Regions from separate parts of the Vibrio sp. E150_011 genome, predicted to be linked through region 3. Evidence: predicted binding sites of a transcription regulator. Region 3 holds the regulator's gene; each other region holds the start of a gene.
The links. Region 3 encodes CRP, which controls carbon source genes, mostly activating them, when cyclic AMP is high. Its sites were predicted from a motif close to TGTGANNNNNNTCACA; they were not measured.
Positions count from the first base shown of each region.

Region 1 (6,863 bases), on a different contig from region 3:
AGTGAAGATTTTGCCTTCGCCTTTCATGTTGTACTTGCCAGTTTCTTTGTCGAAGAACTCAGAAGCCGCACAGTCCATAGCAAGAGTAACGTCTTTACCTAGTACGTAACCAGCAGCTTCAACAGCTTCTTGGATAGCAGCTAGAGCAGCAGCGTTAGACTCAAGGTTAGGAGCGAAACCACCTTCATCACCAACTGCAGTGCTTAGGCCTTTAGCTTTAAGTACTTTAGCTAGGTTGTGGAATACTTCAGCACCGATACGTAGTGCTTCTTTAAGAGTTTTTGCGCCAACAGGTTGGATCATGAACTCTTGGATATCAACGTTGTTATCAGCGTGCTCGCCACCGTTGATGATGTTCATCATTGGTAGAGGCATAGAGAACTGACCAGCAGTACCGTTTAGCTCAGCGATGTGCTCGAACAAAGGCATGCCTTTAGCAGCTGCTGCAGCTTTAGCGTTTGCTAGAGATACTGCAAGGATAGCGTTAGCACCGAACTTAGATTTGTTTTCAGTACCATCTAGGTCGATCATTACTTGGTCAACGTCAGCTTGTGCTTTTGCATCTTGGCCAACTAGTGCTTCAGCGATTGGGCCGTTAACAGCTGCAATTGCTTTAAGAACACCTTTACCTAGGAAACGTGATTTGTCACCGTCACGTAGCTCAAGAGCTTCGCGAGAACCAGTAGAAGCACCAGACGGAGCTGCTGCCATACCAACGAAACCGCCTTCTAGGTGAACTTCAGCTTCTACAGTTGGGTTACCACGTGAGTCGATGATTTCACGAGCTAGAACTTTAACGATCTTAGACATTGATGTTTCCTCTCAATAAATAAAAATTTTACTATCAAATTAAAGGCAGCCGCATAACCTTCGCAGCCACCCGTATCCTTTTACTATTTGTCTTCCGTTCCGCGTTGGTACTCACCTGCAGCTTTTACAAAGCCGCTAAACAGTGGGTGACCATCGCGTGGTGTTGATGTGAATTCTGGGTGGAACTGCGCAGCTACAAACCATGGGTGAGCTGGGTTCTCAATCACTTCAACCAGTTTCTTGTCTGCTGACAGACCAGAGACTTTAAGTCCCGCTTTTTCAATCTGTGGACGAAGTGTGTTGTTCACTTCATAACGGTGACGATGACGCTCATGGATTTTCTCATTACCATACAGTTCATACGCTTTCGTTCCTTTAGCAAGGTGACAAAGCTGAGAACCAAGACGCATCGTGCCGCCTAGGTCAGAGGTTTCAGTACGTTCTTCAACTTTACCTTCGCCATCGACCCATTCCGTGATTAAACCTACCACAGGATACTGCGTATCTTTGTTAAATTCTGTTGAATGTGCACCTTCCATACCCGCGACATTACGCGCGTATTCAATCAGTGCGACTTGCATACCCAAACAGATACCCAAGTATGGTACTTTGTTCTCACGTGCAAATTGTGCTGCACGAATCTTGCCTTCCACACCACGATCGCCGAAGCCACCAGGTACGAGAATGGCATCAAGGCCAGCCAAGACTTCTTCGCCTTTTGACTCGACATCTTGAGAATCAACGTACTTAATTTTAACGCTCAGACGATTTTTCAGGCCAGCATGTTTTAATGCCTCGTTCACTGATTTATAAGCGTCTGGTAATTCAATGTACTTACCAACCATACCAATCACGACTTCTGCCGTTGGGTTAGCTTCTTCGTAGATCACCTGTTCCCATTCAGTCAGGTTCGCTTCTGGTGCTTCAATACCAAAACGAGCACAAACTAAATCATCTAGGCCCTGGGCCTTGATGAGCTGTGGAATCTTGTAAATCGAATCCACATCTTTCATTGAGATAACGGCCTTTTCTGGCACGTTACAGAATAGAGCAATCTTTTTACGCTCGTTTGCAGGGATCATACGATCGCTACGACAAACAAGGATATCAGGTTGAATACCGATAGACAGCAGCTCTTTCACCGAGTGTTGAGTTGGCTTAGTCTTAACTTCACCGGCTGCGGCAAGGTACGGCACCAAGGTCAGGTGCATGAACATCGCACGCTCACGACCAACTTCTGCCGCTAGCTGACGAATCGCTTCCATAAATGGCAAGGATTCGATATCACCAACGGTGCCGCCTACTTCAACCAAGGCTATTTCATGGCCTTCAGAACCAGCAATTACACGGTCTTTGATCGCGTTAGTGATATGCGGAATAACCTGAATCGTTGCTCCAAGGTAATCACCACGACGCTCTTTAGCAAGAACATCAGAGTAAACACGACCTGCTGTAAAGTTGTTACGCTTGGTCATTTTGGTGCGAATAAAACGCTCATAGTGACCAAGGTCAAGGTCTGTTTCAGCGCCATCTTCCGTGACAAACACTTCGCCATGCTGAGTAGGGCTCATTGTCCCTGGATCAACATTGATGTAAGGGTCAAGCTTCATCATGGTCACTTTAAGACCACGAGCTTCTAAAATAGCCGCAAGAGATGCTGCTGCAATACCTTTACCGAGAGAGGATACAACCCCGCCAGTAACAAAAATGTAATTTGTCGTCATGTTTAACCTGAAATTGGTTGAATGAGGGAAATGGATTACTTCTGGACGGGATGAAAATATACCAGAAGCCCTTTATCGCCACAACGTGAAACTTATCACATTCAAAATTTTTATTTTTTGCTTCAAATCAATTGTAGAAACTTACTCGAATGAGAAAGCCTTCACAGTTCGGCGTTTTTTTCTTGTTTTTTTACATCATTCCAAAAGTTATCAAGCTCTTGCAGCGTATAGTCTGTAAGCAATTTACCATGCTCAGAAACCCGGCTTTCAACCCCTTTAAAACGTCTTGTAAATTTATTATTCGCTTTTCTTAGTGCCACCTCGGGGTCTGACTTGAGATGTCGAGAAAGATTGACGACCGAAAACAATAAATCACCGACTTCTTCCTCAAGCTTGTCTTTGTCTACCTCAAGTTGGATAGCCTCATGAACCACTTCTTCAATTTCTTCTTGCACCTTATCAACGACTGGCGCAAGCGCTCCCCAATCAAAGCCGTATTTCGCCACTTTTTTCTGTATTTTATTCGCTTTAGATAGGGCAGGAAGTGACTGTGGTATTGAGTCTAGAATACTTTGCTCAATTTTGCCTACTTCTGCTTTTTCCTTCTGTTTTTCCGCGTCCCAATTGGCATTAATAGCCGCTTCATCAGCAAATTCGACGTCACTAAATACGTGTGGGTGGCGACGAGTCAGCTTCTCATTCAATCCCTCAACCACCTCATTGAAATCGAACAAGTTTTGCTCTTTCGCCATCTGGCTGTAAAAGATTACCTGAAAAAGTAAATCACCCAATTCTTCTTTAAAATTCGACCAATCTTGATTGTGAATCGCATCGACAACCTCAAAGGTTTCTTCGATCGTATGGGGTACGATAGTTTCAAACGTCTGTTTTTTATCCCACGGACAACCTTTTTCATCGTCACGAAGCAAAGCCATGATAGCCAGTAGTTGATCAATTGGTTGTGTCACTTTTCGACTCCTAAACAGTGCGTGGTGTAAATCGTTCAATGCTTACTCAATGTTAAGCTTAAAAAAAGGGTTGGAACCCCAACCCTTCAGAAATTATCGTAGCAAGGCCAGCAGTATGGTATTGACCTTGTTGGCTTTTATCCACACTACCCTAAGCGCTTCACTTTCATGACGTCTTTGATTTGTTCAATTCGCATGGTGACACGAGAGAGTATTTCAATATTATTCAGCTCAAGGTCAAAATCCATGATGCTCAGTTGAAGCTTGTAATCATTACGACTTTTCATACTGATCACTTTTACTTTCTCATTGGTTAGCAGTGTCGACACATCTTTTAGTAACCCACTGCGCTCTAGTGCTTCCACGCGAATCGTTACAATGTATGACCCTACGAATCCACTGCCCCAAACGGTATCAATAATACGTTCTGGTGCGTGATGGCGCAGTTCTTCGAGCTGTTCACAGTCGCCTCGATGTACTGAGATACCTCGGCCTTGCGTAATATAGCCTTTAATGATGTCGCCCGGTATAGGCTGGCAGCATCGAGCCAAATGCGTCATGAGGTTATCAACCCCCTCCACCACCACTGCATCCTTATGAGGACGACTCTGCTGGTTGGCTTTGTTCTCTGATTCTTTCAGCTTGGCGAGCGCTTTTTGGTCTTCTTCTTCAGCGGTGGGCTTATTAACCTGGGCATTAATATGATTAATCACCTGATTAATCCGCAAATCACCACTGCCTACGCCCGCATAAAGCTCATCAGGCGTGTTGACATTAAAACGTCGCAATGCGTACTGCTCTGCGTCTTTTAATGTTGCCCCCACTTTCGCCAGTTCGACTTCTAAGATATCGCGACCCGCCTCTAGGTTTTTCTCGCGACTCTCTTTGCGGAACCAAGCATTAATTTTGGCGCGCGCGCGACCTGAGTGCACAAAACCGAGTGATGGATTGAGCCAATCTCGTGACGGATTCGGTTCTTTCTGTGTAATGATTTCAACCTGATCACCCATTGACAACTTATGGGTAAACGGCACGATTCTGCCTGCGACTTTCGCGCCGATACACCTATGCCCAACCATCGAGTGGATATGATAAGCAAAATCAAGTGGTGTCGCGCCCATTGGTAAATCAACCACATCACCACGTGGGGTAAACGCATAAACACGATCATCAAAGACTTGGCTTCGAACCTCGTCAAGCATTTCTCCTGAATCTGACATCTCTTCCTGCCAGTCAAGAAGCTTACGCAGCCAGGTGATTTTTTCATCGTACCCACTTCGAGCCGTTGTGCTGCCTTCTTTGTATTTCCAGTGTGCCGCAACGCCTAGCTCGGAATCCTCGTGCATCTCCTTGGTTCGAATCTGAATCTCAATGGTTTTGCCTTCGGGCCCAAGTACAACGGTATGGATGGATTGGTAACCGTTAGGCTTAGGATTGGCAACGTAGTCATCAAACTCACTAGGAAGGTGCTTGTACTTGGTGTGAACCACACCAAGTGCCGCATAACAATCTTGCAAACGTTCTGCGATAATTCGAACGGCCCGTACATCAAAAAGCTCATCAAAGTCCAAGCTCTTCTTTTGCATTTTTCGCCAAATGCTGTAGATGTGCTTCGGTCGACCACTCACCTCTGCACGTATCTGAGAACGCTGCATCTCATCGGTTAAGTCATCGACAAAGTCTTTGATGTATTGCTCACGAACAATGCGACGTTCTGCGAGTTGTTTGGCAATTTTTTTGTAAGTAACGGAGTGCTGATATCGAAACGCATAATCTTCGATCTCCCATTTAAGCTGACCGATACCGAGTCGGTTAGCCAAGGGCGCGTATATATTGGCACACTCTTTTGCGGCAGCGATCCTGACCTCATCAGATTCATCTTTAACTTCACGCAGGTTACAGATCCGCTCAGCGAGCTTGATCACAACACATCGAAAATCATCGACCATCGCTAACAGCATTCGCCGGACGTTATCTACCTGCCCGGATGCCTCAGATCCTTCCAACGTGACATTTAATTGACCAATCGCCGCCATTTCCTCTACGCCATCAATCATTTTAATGATTTCTTTACCGTAGGTTTCTTCTAGCAGCTCTCGATCAAATAGGTTATTGGAGACTATTGGGTACAGCAAAGCTGTAACGAGTGTGGCTTTATCCATAGAGAGAGTAATGAGAATTTCAATCATCTCTCTACCACGCCACAACAACAAGGACCCTTGTTCATTGCCCTCTACGAGTGTTTCGCACTGGGTATAAACCTCTTTCAGTCGCGTGGAGACACGCTTGTCTTGCTTCAATGAAGCAATCCAACTGTCTAACGTAAACTGTTCATCAGGGTTCAAATGCGCGCTTCTTACCGCAACCATTACTTTGTTCTTCCTAGTATTATTAATCCACTAACCTATCCCGGTTAGCCCATGATCTCTGTTAAGAGAGCATTCTATCTTTGTTCTTTCTCAAACAACGCCATTGACTCTAAATGGCTGGTTTGTGGAAACATGTCCATCATACCAAGCTTGGTCAGCGTATAACCTTGTGCAATAAGGCTCTGACTATCTCTGGCAAGGGTAGCAGGATTGCAAGAAACATAAAGAACTCGCGTCGCTCCAAGTTCAGAAACTTGATCTATCACGCCAGCCGCCCCAGCTCGTGCTGGGTCTAATAAAATTGCGTCGAATTTTTGAGCCGCCCATTCTGTGCCAGAAAGACTTTCTTCTAGATTCGCTTGATAAAAATCGACGTTATTTAAGGCATTTAATTGCGCGTTATTGGTCGCCCAATCCACCATATCTTGGATACCTTCGACCCCAACCACATGCTTCGCTTTTTGGGCCAATGGCAGTGTAAAGTTGCCAAGACCACAAAATAAGTCCAACACACGCTCGTGTGCGCTAGGCGCTAACCAGTCCAAAGCTTGATGCACCATTTTGGCATTCACTTCTTGGTTCACTTGAATAAAGTGCACCGGCAAAAACGGCAAGGTTACCCCTGTTTCACAATACTGAGCCACATCGCCACAAATATGCTGCAACACCCCACTTTCTGGCATCAGATACAAGGTTAACGCATGTTCTTGCGCTAACGTGACCAAGCGACTTTGGTCTTGCTCAGCCAACGGTTTCATGTGTCGTAAGACTACAACCGCGGTGTTATCTGCGCTCACTAACTCGAGGTGCCCAAGTGTATGTGGGTGCTGAAATGTTGTTAACAGCTGTCTAAATTCAGGAAGCAGTGCATTGAGCTTATCGTCCAGCACGGGGCAGTTTTCAATATCCACCAGCAACTTACTTTGTTTACGACGAAAACCCATTTGCAGTTTGCGCGTTGCCTTATCGACATAAAGGCTTAAGCGTGCTCG
Region 1 covers NZ_JBHFOL010000003.1:54,079-60,941, reverse strand. Annotated here, with positions in the region: gene eno (phosphopyruvate hydratase) at 1-810, opposite strand, end outside; gene ACE1OE_RS06505 (CTP synthase) at 894-2,534, opposite strand; gene mazG (nucleoside triphosphate pyrophosphohydrolase) at 2,696-3,502, opposite strand; gene relA (GTP diphosphokinase) at 3,649-5,871, opposite strand; gene rlmD (23S rRNA (uracil(1939)-C(5))-methyltransferase RlmD) at 5,946-6,863, opposite strand, start outside.
Region 1: ACE1OE_RS06505 (CTP synthase) is a predicted target of CRP. The motif match lies at 2,619-2,634, and genes of this name have one in related genera.

Region 2 (6,863 bases), on a different contig from region 3:
CTTAAACACCCAAACGCTAGTGGTGAATAAGCTAACAGCTCCACGCCTTCATGATGGCTTATTTCTGATAACCCGACTTCAAAACTTCGGTTAAGTAGATTATACGGGTTCTGTATTGAGACAATTCTAGGTAAATTATGCTTTTCAGCCAATTTTAATAACGTCATTACGCCCCAAGGGGTTTCATTTGAAACACCGATATAACGAATCTTCCCCGCATTGATCATTTCATTCAACGCTTCTAACGTCTCGATCAAAGAGACATCATCACCGCCTTCATGGTAGGGATAGTTGAGTTGACCAAAACAGTTCGTTTGCCTTTGAGGCCAATGCAATTGGTAGAGATCGATATAGTCTGTCTTGAGTCGAGTGAGGCTATCGTCGACGGCTTGATGAATATTGCGGCGATCTAGGCGCATATTATTTCTAATATGTGGAACACTTCTTGGTCCCGCGACTTTGGTTGCCAATATGACTTTTTGTCTTTTATCTGACTGAGATAACCAGTCACCAATATAGCTTTCGGTAAGACCTTGCGTTGTGGCTTTTGGTGGGACAGGGTACATCTCGGCGGTATCGATGAAGTTCACGCCATGTTCGACAGAAAAGTCGAGCTGATCGAATGCTTCCTTTTTCGTATTTTGCTCACCAAACGTCATTGTGCCTAAGCAAATTTTGCTGACTTCAAGAGAGGAATGAGGGAGAGTATGATATTTCATTGAGCCTTCCTTGCTGCTTTTGTTTTCTTTCACTATACCGCGTTTTGTTAAAACTTCAGTTTAAAGAGCACACTTCTGAATTTATTTTACTAAACTGTTGATTGTCAGTAAGGCATTATCCACAAGTATTTTTTAAAGGAGGTGGAATATGCAAAAACATCAGCTCGATCGGTGGTTACATGGATACCACAAAGACACCTATACACCACCTAAAGTCTTTGTAATTGGTTGTGCTGATATTTCACACTATTTGTTAGCAGTGGAATACAAGCATAAGCTTGAACCAATAAAAGAAAATGATGAACCCATTCATTTTGAGTCATTAGATTCGGTGAAAGAGGTACTACACAAATTAGGCGTTGAAAAAGCCTATCTTCGTTTACATAACGCCTATGACGAGTGTGGCAGTACGGGGGAAATGAACCGGTACTGTGATATTGAGTTAAAACTGCACTAGGTAACGCCTTTATGATAAAGGCGTTAGACAAAGTAGTTTTCAAGGATATAGGATGTAAACTTCGCTCTGAGATAGAACCCTCGGGGCAGGGTTTTTATCGGCTGGCCGTTGGCGCCATAAGCGCCTGTTGTCACGCGGCTATTCGCTGCTTTTGGCCTTATTTGTAGGATTTCGCCACTGTGTGCGGTCAGTTGATTGATGTGTCCCAAAGTAATATGGTCCATTAACTCTTCCCAATCATTTTTGAGCATGAGTTCTTCTTCTTCGGAAGGGCTCCAGATCAAAGGGGATCCGACGCGACGTTGTGCTACTGGGATTTCTCGTTCACCTTCCACTGGCAGCCAAAGTACACGTGAGAGTTTATTGCGAATATGGCTACGCTCCCATGTCAAACCTTGTACGCCGGTAAGAGGGGCGACACAAACGAATGTGGACTCAAGCGGTGTACCTGAATAACTGATAGGGATGCTTTTAAGTTCGATACCAATATCTGGAAAATCTTGTGTCGGTTTGCTACCGGCCTTTGCACCTAGGTGCCACTCTAGCAATTGACCCACCCAGCCCTTATCACGCTTTAAGGTTTCAGGTACCTTCATATCAGCTTCTTGCGCTAACTCACCAAAGCTCATGCCCGCTATTTGTCGCGCTCTACTCATGAGCTCGCTTTCTGATCTAGGAGTAGACTTCATATATTAAGAGACGTTGTAGATAAAAATGACGATGTCAGTTTATCACGGAGTTCGACTTCTGCCTGTACAAAAAAAGATCACAAAGCGCGGCTTTCGATCTATTACTGAGTTATCCACAGTTCGTTTTTTAATTTCTTTATTATTATATCATCTGTATGAATAAACAGGTATTTTTTGGAAACTAATGCTTGATTAATTGTAAGTGATAGAATTGATAGCAGCTCTTGTGTGGATAAAACAAGCTTTGTTCGATCTTTGACCGATCTAAGATCAATGGACAATTGGCAATTTCATTTAAGGCTGATTTTTCAATCGTTATATTTAACTTGTTGTTTTAAAGTGATTAATATTCTAGATTATATGTGTGCTATAAATTGGTATACGTGATTTATTTGTCATTGTTAGAGAAGATCAAAGATTCTGCACATGGTTATTCACAGAAAAGGTGAATAAATGTGGTCTAGGTCTCATTGTGGTGTTGATAAGTGTTGGTGCGAGTAAAACTTATCCATAGTTTGTCGATTAAGTGGTAAATGTTCAAATTTACGGGTGTCTACGTTTGCTCAACTTGGGGATATGTGGAAAAATCAAGGTAATGAAAATTTAATTGAGGTTGGCCAGTGATAGATGGCGATGGTTACCGACTTAATGTGGGTATTGTAATCTGTAACAACCATGGTCAGGTCTTCTGGGCTAAACGATACGGACAACATTCATGGCAGTTTCCTCAAGGTGGTATTGACGAAGGTGAATCCCCTGAGCAAGCTATGTACCGAGAACTGTATGAAGAAGTCGGGCTAACAAAAGATGATGTAAAAATTGTCGCTGTTAGTCGTCATTGGCTGAGATACAAGTTACCTAAACGGCTCGTTCGTTGGGACTCGAAGCCTGTTTGTATTGGACAAAAACAGAAATGGTTTTTGCTACGTTTGGATTGCGATGAGTCGCGGATCAATATGCAACGTGGTAGTACCCCTGAGTTTGATGGTTGGCGCTGGGTAAGTTATTGGTATCCGGTCAGGCAAGTTGTCTCTTTTAAGCGTGACGTTTATCGTCGTGCCATGAAAGAATTTGCTTCTCTCGCAATGCCTTTTAAGGAACGTAAGTTTAAAGGCAAAAGAAAACACCGAAGAGGGTAAGTATGCTTTCGCAACTAAGGGAAATAGTTGAGCACGTTTCTAAAGAGGAGAGCGTGCACTTAGCCCTTGAAATGTTGGTTAAACAAACTTGTGCAGCTATGCATACCGAATGCTGCACAATTTATCTTGCCAATGAACCGCAACAACGGTTAGAGCTGATGGCAACCCAAGGCCTTATTTTTCAGGGCGATACCATTCACATTAACTTTGATGAAGGGTTAGTAGGGTTAGTCAAGCGCACCGCTGAACCACTGAATATAGCGGCTGCGGCTCAGCACCCTGCATTTAAATTTTTCCCTGAACTTGGGGAGGATATCTACCATGCCTTTCTTGGCACACCTATTATTCACCGTAAACAAGTGCTCGGCGTACTCGTTATTCAGCAAAAAAAATCTCGTCAGTTTAGTGAAACAGAAGAATCTTTTCTTGTTACGTTAGCCGCTCAGATCGCGGTGCTCATTGCCCATGCTACTGCCCAAGGGGATAGCTTCTTTGAGGGCAATCAATTAACGGTTGTAAAAGGCATTGCAGCGTCTTCTGGGGTTGCGATTGGTCCAATGTGGTGGGATAACACCCAGCCAGAGCTAAGTGACGTGTTTCCAGCGTCTACGCTGGATGTTAGTCGTGAACAAGAGCTGTTATCGCTTGCGATCGAAAAAGCGCTTGCTGACTTTAAGCGAATGCGTAAAAAGCTAGATTTGGAGTTAAATAAAGATGCTCTGGCTATTTTTGACCTCTTTACGCACTTACTCAATGATCCTATGTTGCGAAAAGATCTCAAGGCTCAAATAGCTCAGGGAGATCGAGCGGACTGGGCGCTAAGACAAGTGGTTGAAAGTTACGCGAATCGCTTTGCTAAAATGTCGGACATCTATCTTAGAGAGCGGGCGCAAGATGTCCGTGAACTCGGACAGCGGTTATTGTTTTTTCTTCATAACTCAGAGCAGCCAGTACATGTGATTTCTGAGCCTGTCATTATGGTGGTGAGGGAGCTGACGGCCTCTATCTTGGCGTCTATTCCCAAAGAAAAGTTGCTGGCGGTTGTGTCATTGGAAGGCGCTGCAAACTCTCATGCTGCGATCCTATCTCGAGCGATGGGCGTGCCTGCTGTCATGGGACTAGGGATTAATCCTGAATTATTAAGCGCTAAGCTAGCCATTGTGGATGGCTACAGTGGTGAAATTTTCTTAGAGCCAACCGTTGAGTTACTCTCTGAATACCGCGAATTGGTGACCGAAGAGACTGAATTGTCGCACATGGTTGAGCAGACCTTAGATCTTGATGCTGCAACCAAAGATGGTCAACGAATTCAGGTTTTATTAAACGCGGGTTTGAGCGCTGACACCAGTATTTCCTTAAATAAAGGTGTGGATGGTGTTGGGTTATACCGAACTGAAATTTCGTTTTTATTGAGGCAACAGTTTCCGTCTGAAGAAGAGCAAGTCCAGCAATATCGAGCGGTGTTACAAGCTTATCCTACTAAGCGAGTTGTCATGCGTACGTTGGATATTGGTGGTGACAAGGCATTGCCTTATCTTCCTATTGAGGAAGATAACCCGTTCTTAGGTTGGCGTGGAATTCGCTTTACGCTTGATCACCCTGATATTTTTCTGATCCAATTAAGAGCAATGCTCAGAGCAAGTGAAGGGCTCGATAATTTGAGCATATTGTTACCAATGGTCTCCTCAATGCAGGAGTTGGATGGAGCAATCACACTCATTAATCAAGCTTATGATGAGGTAGCTCAAGTACATCAAGATATTGTGCCTCCTCAGGTTGGTGTGATGATTGAAGTGCCATCTATGCTATACCTTCTGCCTTTTATGGCAGAAAAGGTCGACTTTGTTTCTGTGGGTACGAATGATCTTACGCAATATTTGTTAGCGGTTGATCGCAATAATGCCCAAGTAGCGGATATCTATGAGACCCTTCATCCGTCTGTATTAGCAGCGATGAAACATATCTTTGAAACGTGCCAGTCTTATCAATTGCCGGTATGTATTTGTGGTGAGCTTGCTGGTGATCCTATCGGTGCATTATTACTGGTTGGCTTGGGCTACGATACATTAAGTATGAATACCTCGAATGTCGCTAAAGTGAAATATTTGCTGCGTCAAACGACAATGGATGAGCTGAAACATCTTGCGAATAATGCATTAATGCATCCATATGGTGATTCGATTTATAATCTGATGCGTGACTATTTTGAGCAAAAAGGTTTGGCTGGGTTTATTCGTGCTGGGAAATCTTAGTGCTCACATCGTGGAAATAACATGAATTTTGAACTTCTCTTTGTATTGCTTCTTTTAGGGGCGATCGTCGGCACGATGTCGGGCTTACTCGGTATTGGCGGTGGGTTAATTGTTGTGCCAGCCCTTGCTTACTTGTTACCCCTATTTGGGATCCCCGCCGAATTAGTGATGCAAATAGCGTTGGCGACGTCGCTAGCCTCGATTATTATTACCTCTGGATCTTCTGCTATTAATCATGTCAAGCTCGGCAATGTCGACCTTTTTGTAATTAAATGGCTGCTGCCTGGTGTCATCGTGGGTGGGTTAGTTGGGTCATTTGTAGCGGAATGGATCCCTTTCCAATATCTGCCTAAGGTGTTTGCACTGATCGTCTTTGCGCTGGCTGTACAGATGATTTTATCGATCTCCTCTACCTCCACTCGTCCACTGCCATCCCCAGTTATTATGAGCTGCTGTGGTGGTGTTATTGGCATGGTATCAAGCCTTGCCGGTATCGGAGGCGGCTCTATGTCTGTCCCATTCTTAAGCAAGCATGGTGTAGAAATGCGTAGGGCAGTTGGATCTTCGTCGGTGTGCGGTTGTGTGATTGCGATTGCAGGTATGATAGGCTTCATTCTCCATGGCGCTAAGGCACAAGGTTTACCTGAATATAGCCTTGGCTATGTGTATGTTCCCGCACTGTTGGCTATCGCCGTGACCTCGATGTTAACGACTCGGTTTGGTGCTAAATTGGCCACAACGATGCCAACACCGAAACTTAAAAAGATTTTTGCGGTCTTCTTAGTATTCGTATCATTTTCAATGATGTTTTAGTCTTTATTACCCACACGTTAAGAGAGCAGTTTATGTCTCAGGGATTTATTGAATTTCCTAGTATTGACCCCGTTTTATTTGAAATTGGCCCTATATCCGTTCGCTGGTATGGCTTAATGTACCTAATCGGTTTTGCATTTGCGATGTGGCTTGCCAATCGACGTGCAGATAAAGCCGGATCTGGCTGGACTCGTGAACAGGTATCGGATCTGCTATTTGCCGGCTTCTTGGGTGTGGTGATTGGTGGTCGAGTTGGGTATGTGTTGTTCTACGGTTTCGATACTCTCATGCAGGATCCACTCTACTTGTTCAAAGTATGGACTGGCGGGATGTCTTTCCATGGTGGGTTGCTTGGGGTGATTACCGCTATGTTGTGGTATGCCCGTAAGAACGGTCGTACCTTTTTCAATGTTGCTGACTTTATCGCGCCGCTTGTGCCATTTGGCTTAGGAATGGGGCGTATCGGCAACTTTATGAACAGCGAACTTTGGGGCCGAGTTACCGACGTGCCTTGGGCGATTGTATTCCCAAATGGCGGGCCATTACCAAGACACCCTTCCCAGCTTTATGAATTTGCCTTAGAAGGTGTCGTATTATTCCTTATCCTCAATTGGTTTATTAAGAGAAGTCGCCCAGAGGGTGCGGTGTCAGGTCTATTCTTACTTGGCTACGGTTGCTTTAGGTTCTTGATTGAATACGTTCGTGAACCAGACGCACACTTAGGCTTGTTTGGCGGGTTTATTTCGATGGGACAGATTCTGTCATTACCTATGGTCATCCTTGGTGCCTTAATG
Region 2 covers NZ_JBHFOL010000008.1:40,447-47,309, reverse strand. Annotated here, with positions in the region: gene ACE1OE_RS13695 (NADP(H)-dependent aldo-keto reductase) at 1-719, opposite strand, end outside; gene ACE1OE_RS13690 (DUF6482 family protein) at 868-1,176, shown strand; gene mutH (DNA mismatch repair endonuclease MutH) at 1,200-1,865, opposite strand; gene rppH (RNA pyrophosphohydrolase) at 2,486-3,004, shown strand; gene ptsP (phosphoenolpyruvate--protein phosphotransferase) at 3,007-5,256, shown strand; gene ACE1OE_RS13670 (sulfite exporter TauE/SafE family protein) at 5,278-6,069, shown strand; gene lgt (prolipoprotein diacylglyceryl transferase) at 6,102-6,863, shown strand, end outside.
Region 2: rppH (RNA pyrophosphohydrolase) is a predicted target of CRP. The motif match lies at 2,320-2,335, and genes of this name have one in related genera.

Region 3 (6,863 bases):
CATTTTGGAAGTGGTTACAAGAGCATTTCTTCTCGATTGAATTCACCATGGCAGATTACCTGACGGGCATTGGTAAGAAGGGTTTCATTGCCGATCTTATGCCTAAGTTGCCGATTTACGTCAATTTGTTGAGTAAAGAAGCGCAAGCGGTGATCGGTCAGGTGCATGACAATACCAAACCCGCGTTGAAGTTGCTCGAGAGAGAAGGCTTCACCTGTCGAAACTATGTGGATATTTTTGATGCTGGCCCGACCGTGGAGTGCGATCTACAAAATATCCAAGCGATTAGGAATTCATTCCGAGCCAAGGTATCGATCTCAGAGCACGCCAGTTCACAAGATTATCTTATTGCAAATACGTCATTTGAACACTTTAGAGCAACAGCCGCGAAAGCCGCTTATGACGCAGAAAGCCAGCGTGTCTTGTTAGCTCCAAGCGTGGCCGAGGCCTTGAACCTTTCTGAAGGTGATATGGTACGTATGCTCGCTCAGTAACAGGCTCTTGATGTTTATCCCGCCACGTTTGGTTATTTTTCGTGGCGTTGAAGACAATGCTCCAACCATTTTTATATGTTAAGGAATTCTCGATGACTCAATGGATCGCAGGACAGTGGGTAGCAGGACTTGGTGAACAATTTCATTCATTGTCACCTTACAATAATGAGGTGGTTTGGCAGGGACAATCAGCCACACCGGCGCAGGTTGAGTCCGCGGTTAGTGCCGCAAGACAGGCGTTTATCTCTTGGAAAAAAACCTCGTTTGAAGCGCGTGAAGCCATTGTATTAGCCTTTGCCGAAAAGCTAAAAGCGCGCAGTGAAGAGATTGCTATAGCGATTGCTAAAGAAACGGGGAAACCGTTGTGGGAAACTCGAACGGAAGCGGGCGCGATGGCCGGTAAGATTGCGATTTCCATTCGAGCCTATCACGAGCGTACTGGTCGCTCACAGCGAGAAGCGGCGGGGAACCAAATAGTCCTTCGTCATCGCCCTCTTGGTGTTATGGCAGTATTTGGGCCTTATAACTTCCCAGGGCACCTGCCCAATGGCCATATTGTTCCAGCGTTGCTGGCAGGGAACACGGTTGTCTTTAAGCCTTCTGAACAAACGCCACTAGTGGGTGAGCTTGCCATGCGGATTTGGCAGGAAGCAGGGTTGCCAGAAGGGGTTATTAACCTAGTGCAAGGCGGTAAAGAAACCGGCATTGCTTTAGCTGATGCCAAAGGTATTGATGGCGTGTTGTTTACTGGCAGTGCGAATACTGGCCATGTCCTACATCGTCAATTTGCCGGTCAGCCTGATAAAATGCTGGCGCTAGAGATGGGGGGCAACAACCCATTAGTTGTCAGTGAGGCGTATGGCGATCTTGATGCAACGATCTACACCATCATTCAGTCTGCTTATATCAGTGCAGGGCAACGTTGTACGTGCGCCCGCCGATTGTATGTTCCCTTTGGCGATAAAGGTGACCAACTTGTTGAAGCCCTGGTCGCCGCGATAGCAAAAATACGTATCGATGAGCCGTTTGCCGATCCGGCACCCTTCATGGGACCACAAATATCCATACAGGCAGCACAACACATCATACAGGCTCAGTCCGCACTGCAAGCCTTAGGCGGCAAGAGTTTGGTTGAGTCACAGCAGCGACAGGCGGCATTTGTGACGCCAGGGTTGATTGATGCGACCACAATTGATGTATTACCTGATGAAGAATATTTTGGCCCGTTGTTGCAGCTTGTACGCTATGAAACGCTAGATCAAGCGGTTGAACTTGCCAATGATACCCGTTTTGGTTTATCCGCAGGACTTATCTCAACCAATGACGACGAGTGGTTGTATTTTGTTGACCATATCCGTGCTGGTATTGTGAATCGTAACCGTCAGTTGACGGGCGCGAGCGGTGATGCACCATTTGGTGGCCCTGGTGCATCCGGTAACCTGAGGCCGAGTGCTTTCTATGCCGCAGACTATTGTGCCTATCCGATGGCATCGATGGAGGGAGACGAAACGATTCTTCCAGCGACGTTAAGCCCAGGACTCGATCTCTAAGGAGCAACATATGAAAGTTGAATGGTTATTTGAGCAACTGTGGCAAGATTATACGACGCGCCTGTGTCCATCCGCCGCGAAAATTCAGGGGTTGCTGAAGGAGCAAGAAGCACTGATTAATGATCACATTGCCTTGCGCACCTTTAATCTTGACCCTGTTGGTATTGAGACATTGGCCAAGCCTTTTCTTGAGCTTGGTTACCAGCAAGGAGGCGAGTATGAATTCAAAGCTAAAAAGCTGTCAGCCATTCATTTAGAGCATGCAGACAACACGTTACCTAAGGTTTTTATTAGCGAACTGTGTGTGGAGCAGTGCTCACCCGAGCTACAGGCCATTGTGACCAAGCTGGTGGATCAAGTTGATAGTGAGGCCGTATCGTCGGCAGATTTTCTGTTTGGTGGGCGTCTGTGGACGTTGAGCTGCGAAGATTATCAAACACTGGCGCAAGAAAGTGAGTATGCCTCTTGGCTTGCCGCTCATGGTTATGGTGCAAATCACTTTACCGTGAGTGTGAATCAGTTGCAGCGATTTGAAGACGTCGTGGCTGTGAATCATTATTTGCGCCAGGCTGGTTTTGAGATCAATGAATCAGGTGGTGAGGTCAAGGGATCACCTGAGGTGTTACTGGAGCAATCATCGACCATGGCTGACAAAGTATTGGTGTCGTTTTTAGGCGAAGAGAAGCGTGTACCTGGAGGTTTTTATGAGTTTGCTAAGCGCTATAAAATGAATAATAACTGCTACTATCAAGGGTTTGTGGCAGCGTCTGCGGATAAAATTTTTGAGAGTACCCATCAATAAATAGACTCACCCTTTCGCCATAAAAAAAGCCACCTTGCGGTGGCTTTTTAATTATTAGTAACGTTAGATATTAACGCGTGCCGTAGACCACAATAGTCTTACCATGAGCAGAGATAAGGTTCTGCTCTTCCAGCATTTTAAGAATACGTCCTACTGTTTCACGAGAACAACCAACGATCTGGCCGATTTCTTGACGAGTAATTTTGATTTGCATGCCGTCAGGGTGCGTCATTGCGTCAGGTTGTTTTGCTAGGTTAAGTAGCGTCTGAGCAATACGACCAGTTACGTCAAGGAACGCAAGGTCACCAACTTTCTGGCTTGTCACTTGTAGGCGACTTGCCATCTGAGAAGATAAGCGCATGAGAATATCTGGGTTAACTTGGATAAGTTGACGGAATTTCTTGAAAGAAATCTCAGCCACTTCACAAGGTGATTTAGCTCGAACCCACGCTGTACGTTCTTGGTCTTCTTCAAATAGGCCTAGTTCACCGATGAAGTCACCTTGGTTAAGGTAAGACAAGATCATCTCTTTGCCTTCTTCATCTTTGATAAGTACTGCTACTGAACCTTTTACGATGTAGTAAAGTGTTTCAGCCTTCTCGCCCGCATGGATTAGCGTGCTTTTTGAAGGGTACTTGTGAATATGACAATGTGAAAGGAACCACTCTAGCGTTGGGTCGGTTTGAGGTTTACCTAGAACCATATTTCTTACTTCCTCTGCAGGGTATGCTTGCTGCTTTCCATATATTATAGCAAGTCCATTGTGTTGAGACTCACTAGCATAAAAGCACTTTGAAGATGGCGCAAGCGATCTTCTGTTTCAAAGAAATAGTATCCTTTTTTGCGCGGACTTTCTTGATTTTAATCGTGTCATCAGACCATTTTCCTATACAAAACTGTGCACATGATCACGGTATAAAAAATCATCTAAGTTTAGGCGCAAAAAACTAACCTATTTTCCCTGTTTCTATTAGCTGCTGTAGTATAGGACGGACAATTAATTCCATCGCAAAACTCATTTTCCCGCCCGGTACGACGATGGTGTTATGACGTGACATAAAGGAACCGTCAATCATTGAGAGTAGATATGGGTAATCGACATTCTTAATGCCCCTTAAGCGAATGACGACGAAACTCTCATCGAGACTTGGGATTCCCTTCGCATTAAGTGGGTTCGACGTATCAACGGTGGGGACGCGTTGGAAGTTGATATGAGTACGCGAAAATTGTGGTGTGATGTAGCTGAGATAGTCGTCCATTGACCGTACTATGGAATCGGTCACTGCTTCTCGAGAGTGTCCACGGTCACGTGTATCGCGAACAAATTTTTGGATCCACTCCAGGTTGACGATTGGAACCATGCCAATCAAGAGGTCAACGTGCTGAGCGGCATTAATGGCACCATCAACAACACCACCATGTAACCCTTCATAAAATAATACGTCAGAGTTTTGGGGTAAGTCTTGCCAAGGCGTGAAGGTGCCCGGCATTTGATTGTATGGGACCGCTTCGTCGAATGTATGTAGATAGCGACGAAATTGGCCGACGCCATTTTGTCCGTAGTTTTTAAAAAAGGTTTCAAGTGCAGGAAAGTCATTGGCTTGAGGGCCAAAGTAACTGATGTGCTTACCCTGTTCTTTTGCTTTGCGGATCTCGACATCCATCTCTGGGCGAGTAAAGCGATGGAAGCTATCGCCTTCGATAAACGCAGGTCTGATGTTCATCATGTTGAACATCTTGCGAAATGCTTCTGATGTTGTCGTTGTTCCAGCTCCTGAGGAGCCTGTCACCGCGATGATAGGGTGTTTCGCTGACATAACACTTCCTGTGTATTTTTAGTATTCATATCCCGATAAGCTGGGAAATGTTGTTTATGTATGGTTTATCTTAATCTGGGCACGAGCTTATCATGAGCGATTCAATCTATAATTGACGGCAAACGTATCGTTAACGGTAAATATGTAGTTAACGGTAAACGTATAGCTACCATCAACTATTTACTGATAAGCAGAGGCTTACTATAGCACCTCATAGCCAAAGGCGAGATATTTACAACGAGTTACGCATCTTGATGTCGACCGTTTCGTGTAATTCAGAAAAGACAATGACGGCTTCTCCCGATTCTAGTTGGCTTCGTACATGTGCAAGTTTATCGGCTAGAGTGTATTCGCTTTCACCGTAATCGGTGCCTTCACGCAATACAAATTCTTGAATCAAATTATCGAGTGTTTCCGATGCGATCTGCTGCCATGGGATAATCATAAATACCTCTCTCTTCTATGATGGTGAGAGTATATCAGAGATGAGCCCGACAGGAGTTATTCAGCAAGGTGTCGATAATAACTTGGCAATACTTCTTCAAGCCAGAAAACGGGTTTGCGCCAGCTTCCAGATAAAAAGCCGACGTGCCCACCTTGTTCGAGTAAACGATAGCTTAGATGAGGGGTCAGCTCATAATCAGGAATCACCTCATGATTCATAAATGGGTCGTCTTTAGCGTGGATAAACTGCGTAGGGATGACGATATCGTTCAAGCGTGGTAGTGCAGAACATCGTTGGTAATAGTCATCAGCGTCCTTAAAGCCGTGAAGTGGCGCGGTAATTAAATCATCAAATTCATAAAGCCTTTTCATTTCTTTTATTCGAGCGGCGGTTAACCCTAATGCCTCGCTGAGTAGGTGAGTTTTTAATAATGCATTTTTCTTCATCGAAGAGAGTAGGTAGCGTCGATATAGTTTGGAAAAACCTTGTTCAATACGGCTAGAGCACGCTGCGAGGTCTAAGGGGGCAGAAACAATCGTCGCACTATCGAGCTTGGTATCTGTCTTATAATGGGCGAGATAGTTAGTCAACATATTGCCCCCAAGGGATATGCCTACGGCTACCTTTTTGGCATTTGGGTAGCGATGATCCAAAAGCTCAATGAAGTGTCTTGCATCCCCGATTTCACCAGAATGATAGGCCCGAGCCAGACGGTTTAGATTGGGACCACATCCTCTAAAGTGCATCATAACCGCGAGCCAGCCTTGTTTTGCGAAGGCGTGCATCAACCCATTGGCATACGGGCTATTAAAGCAGCCTTCTAGTCCATGAAAGAGGACAAAGACCGGCTTATGCTTTGCCTTATCACTGTGGGGATCTTCACTCCATGCCAGTTCAACAAAGTCATCATCGGGGGTCTCAAGCGTTTCCCACACGGGGTCAAACAAGGAACGACGACGGATGAATCGAGGTATCAAGGTTTGAATATGCGGGTTACCGAGTCCCTTGGCGGCGATAAAAGGTTGTAGTGTCGGTGTGTTCATAATGTGAATTCACTGATTGGGTTTGATAATAATAGTGTATTGAGCTTTTCTACGCCGCTCTCTAGCTGTTCGATCGTTTGGGGGGAGCTTAATGAAAGCCGAACCGCAGGAATGACCGTTCCGCCCGGAGGGGCAAACAACTCTCCAGACTTAACAATGACACCTAACTCTGCCGATTTTTGAACAAATTCACTGAGTCGCCACTGCTCAGGTAGGGTTAACCACACATGAAAACCACCGCTTTGGTAGCGCATGTTAAAAGCACCGAGAACGCGCTTGGTGATGGCCAGTCGCTGACTCATTTCATTATGAATGGCGGTGATATTGCGCTCTGCATCGCCAGATAGCAACATTTCACAGGTGAGTGCAATCAGCAAAGGGCTGATCATCCAGCTGTGGTTTTGTAGAGACAGAACAAGTTGTGGGTACAATTTTTCTGGCGCACTGAGATAGCCGACACGTAACCCAGGTGCTAAGCATTTTGAAAAGGCGCCAATATAAATGACGGTTTCTGGTGCCGAGTTTACGAGTGGTGCTGGGGGCGAGTTGAGCAACAAGCCGTTAATGTCATCCTCAATGATATAGACATTGTTGGCTTGGCATAGTGCGATGATAGCCTGGCGCCTTGCGGGTGACATGATAGCAGTGGTTGGATTTTGCAGTGTGGGTGTGAGGTATAAAAAGCGCGGAGAATAGCGCTTGCAGCATACCT
Region 3 covers NZ_JBHFOL010000011.1:45,876-52,738, reverse strand. Annotated here, with positions in the region: gene astA (arginine N-succinyltransferase) at 1-494, shown strand, start outside; gene astD (succinylglutamate-semialdehyde dehydrogenase) at 587-2,044, shown strand; gene ACE1OE_RS16315 (2-oxoadipate dioxygenase/decarboxylase family protein) at 2,055-2,846, shown strand; gene crp (cAMP-activated global transcriptional regulator CRP) at 2,917-3,549, opposite strand; gene ACE1OE_RS16305 (phosphoribulokinase) at 3,794-4,663, opposite strand; gene ACE1OE_RS16300 (YheU family protein) at 4,896-5,108, opposite strand; gene ACE1OE_RS16295 (hydrolase) at 5,165-6,151, opposite strand; gene ACE1OE_RS16290 (aminotransferase-like domain-containing protein) at 6,148-6,863, opposite strand, start outside.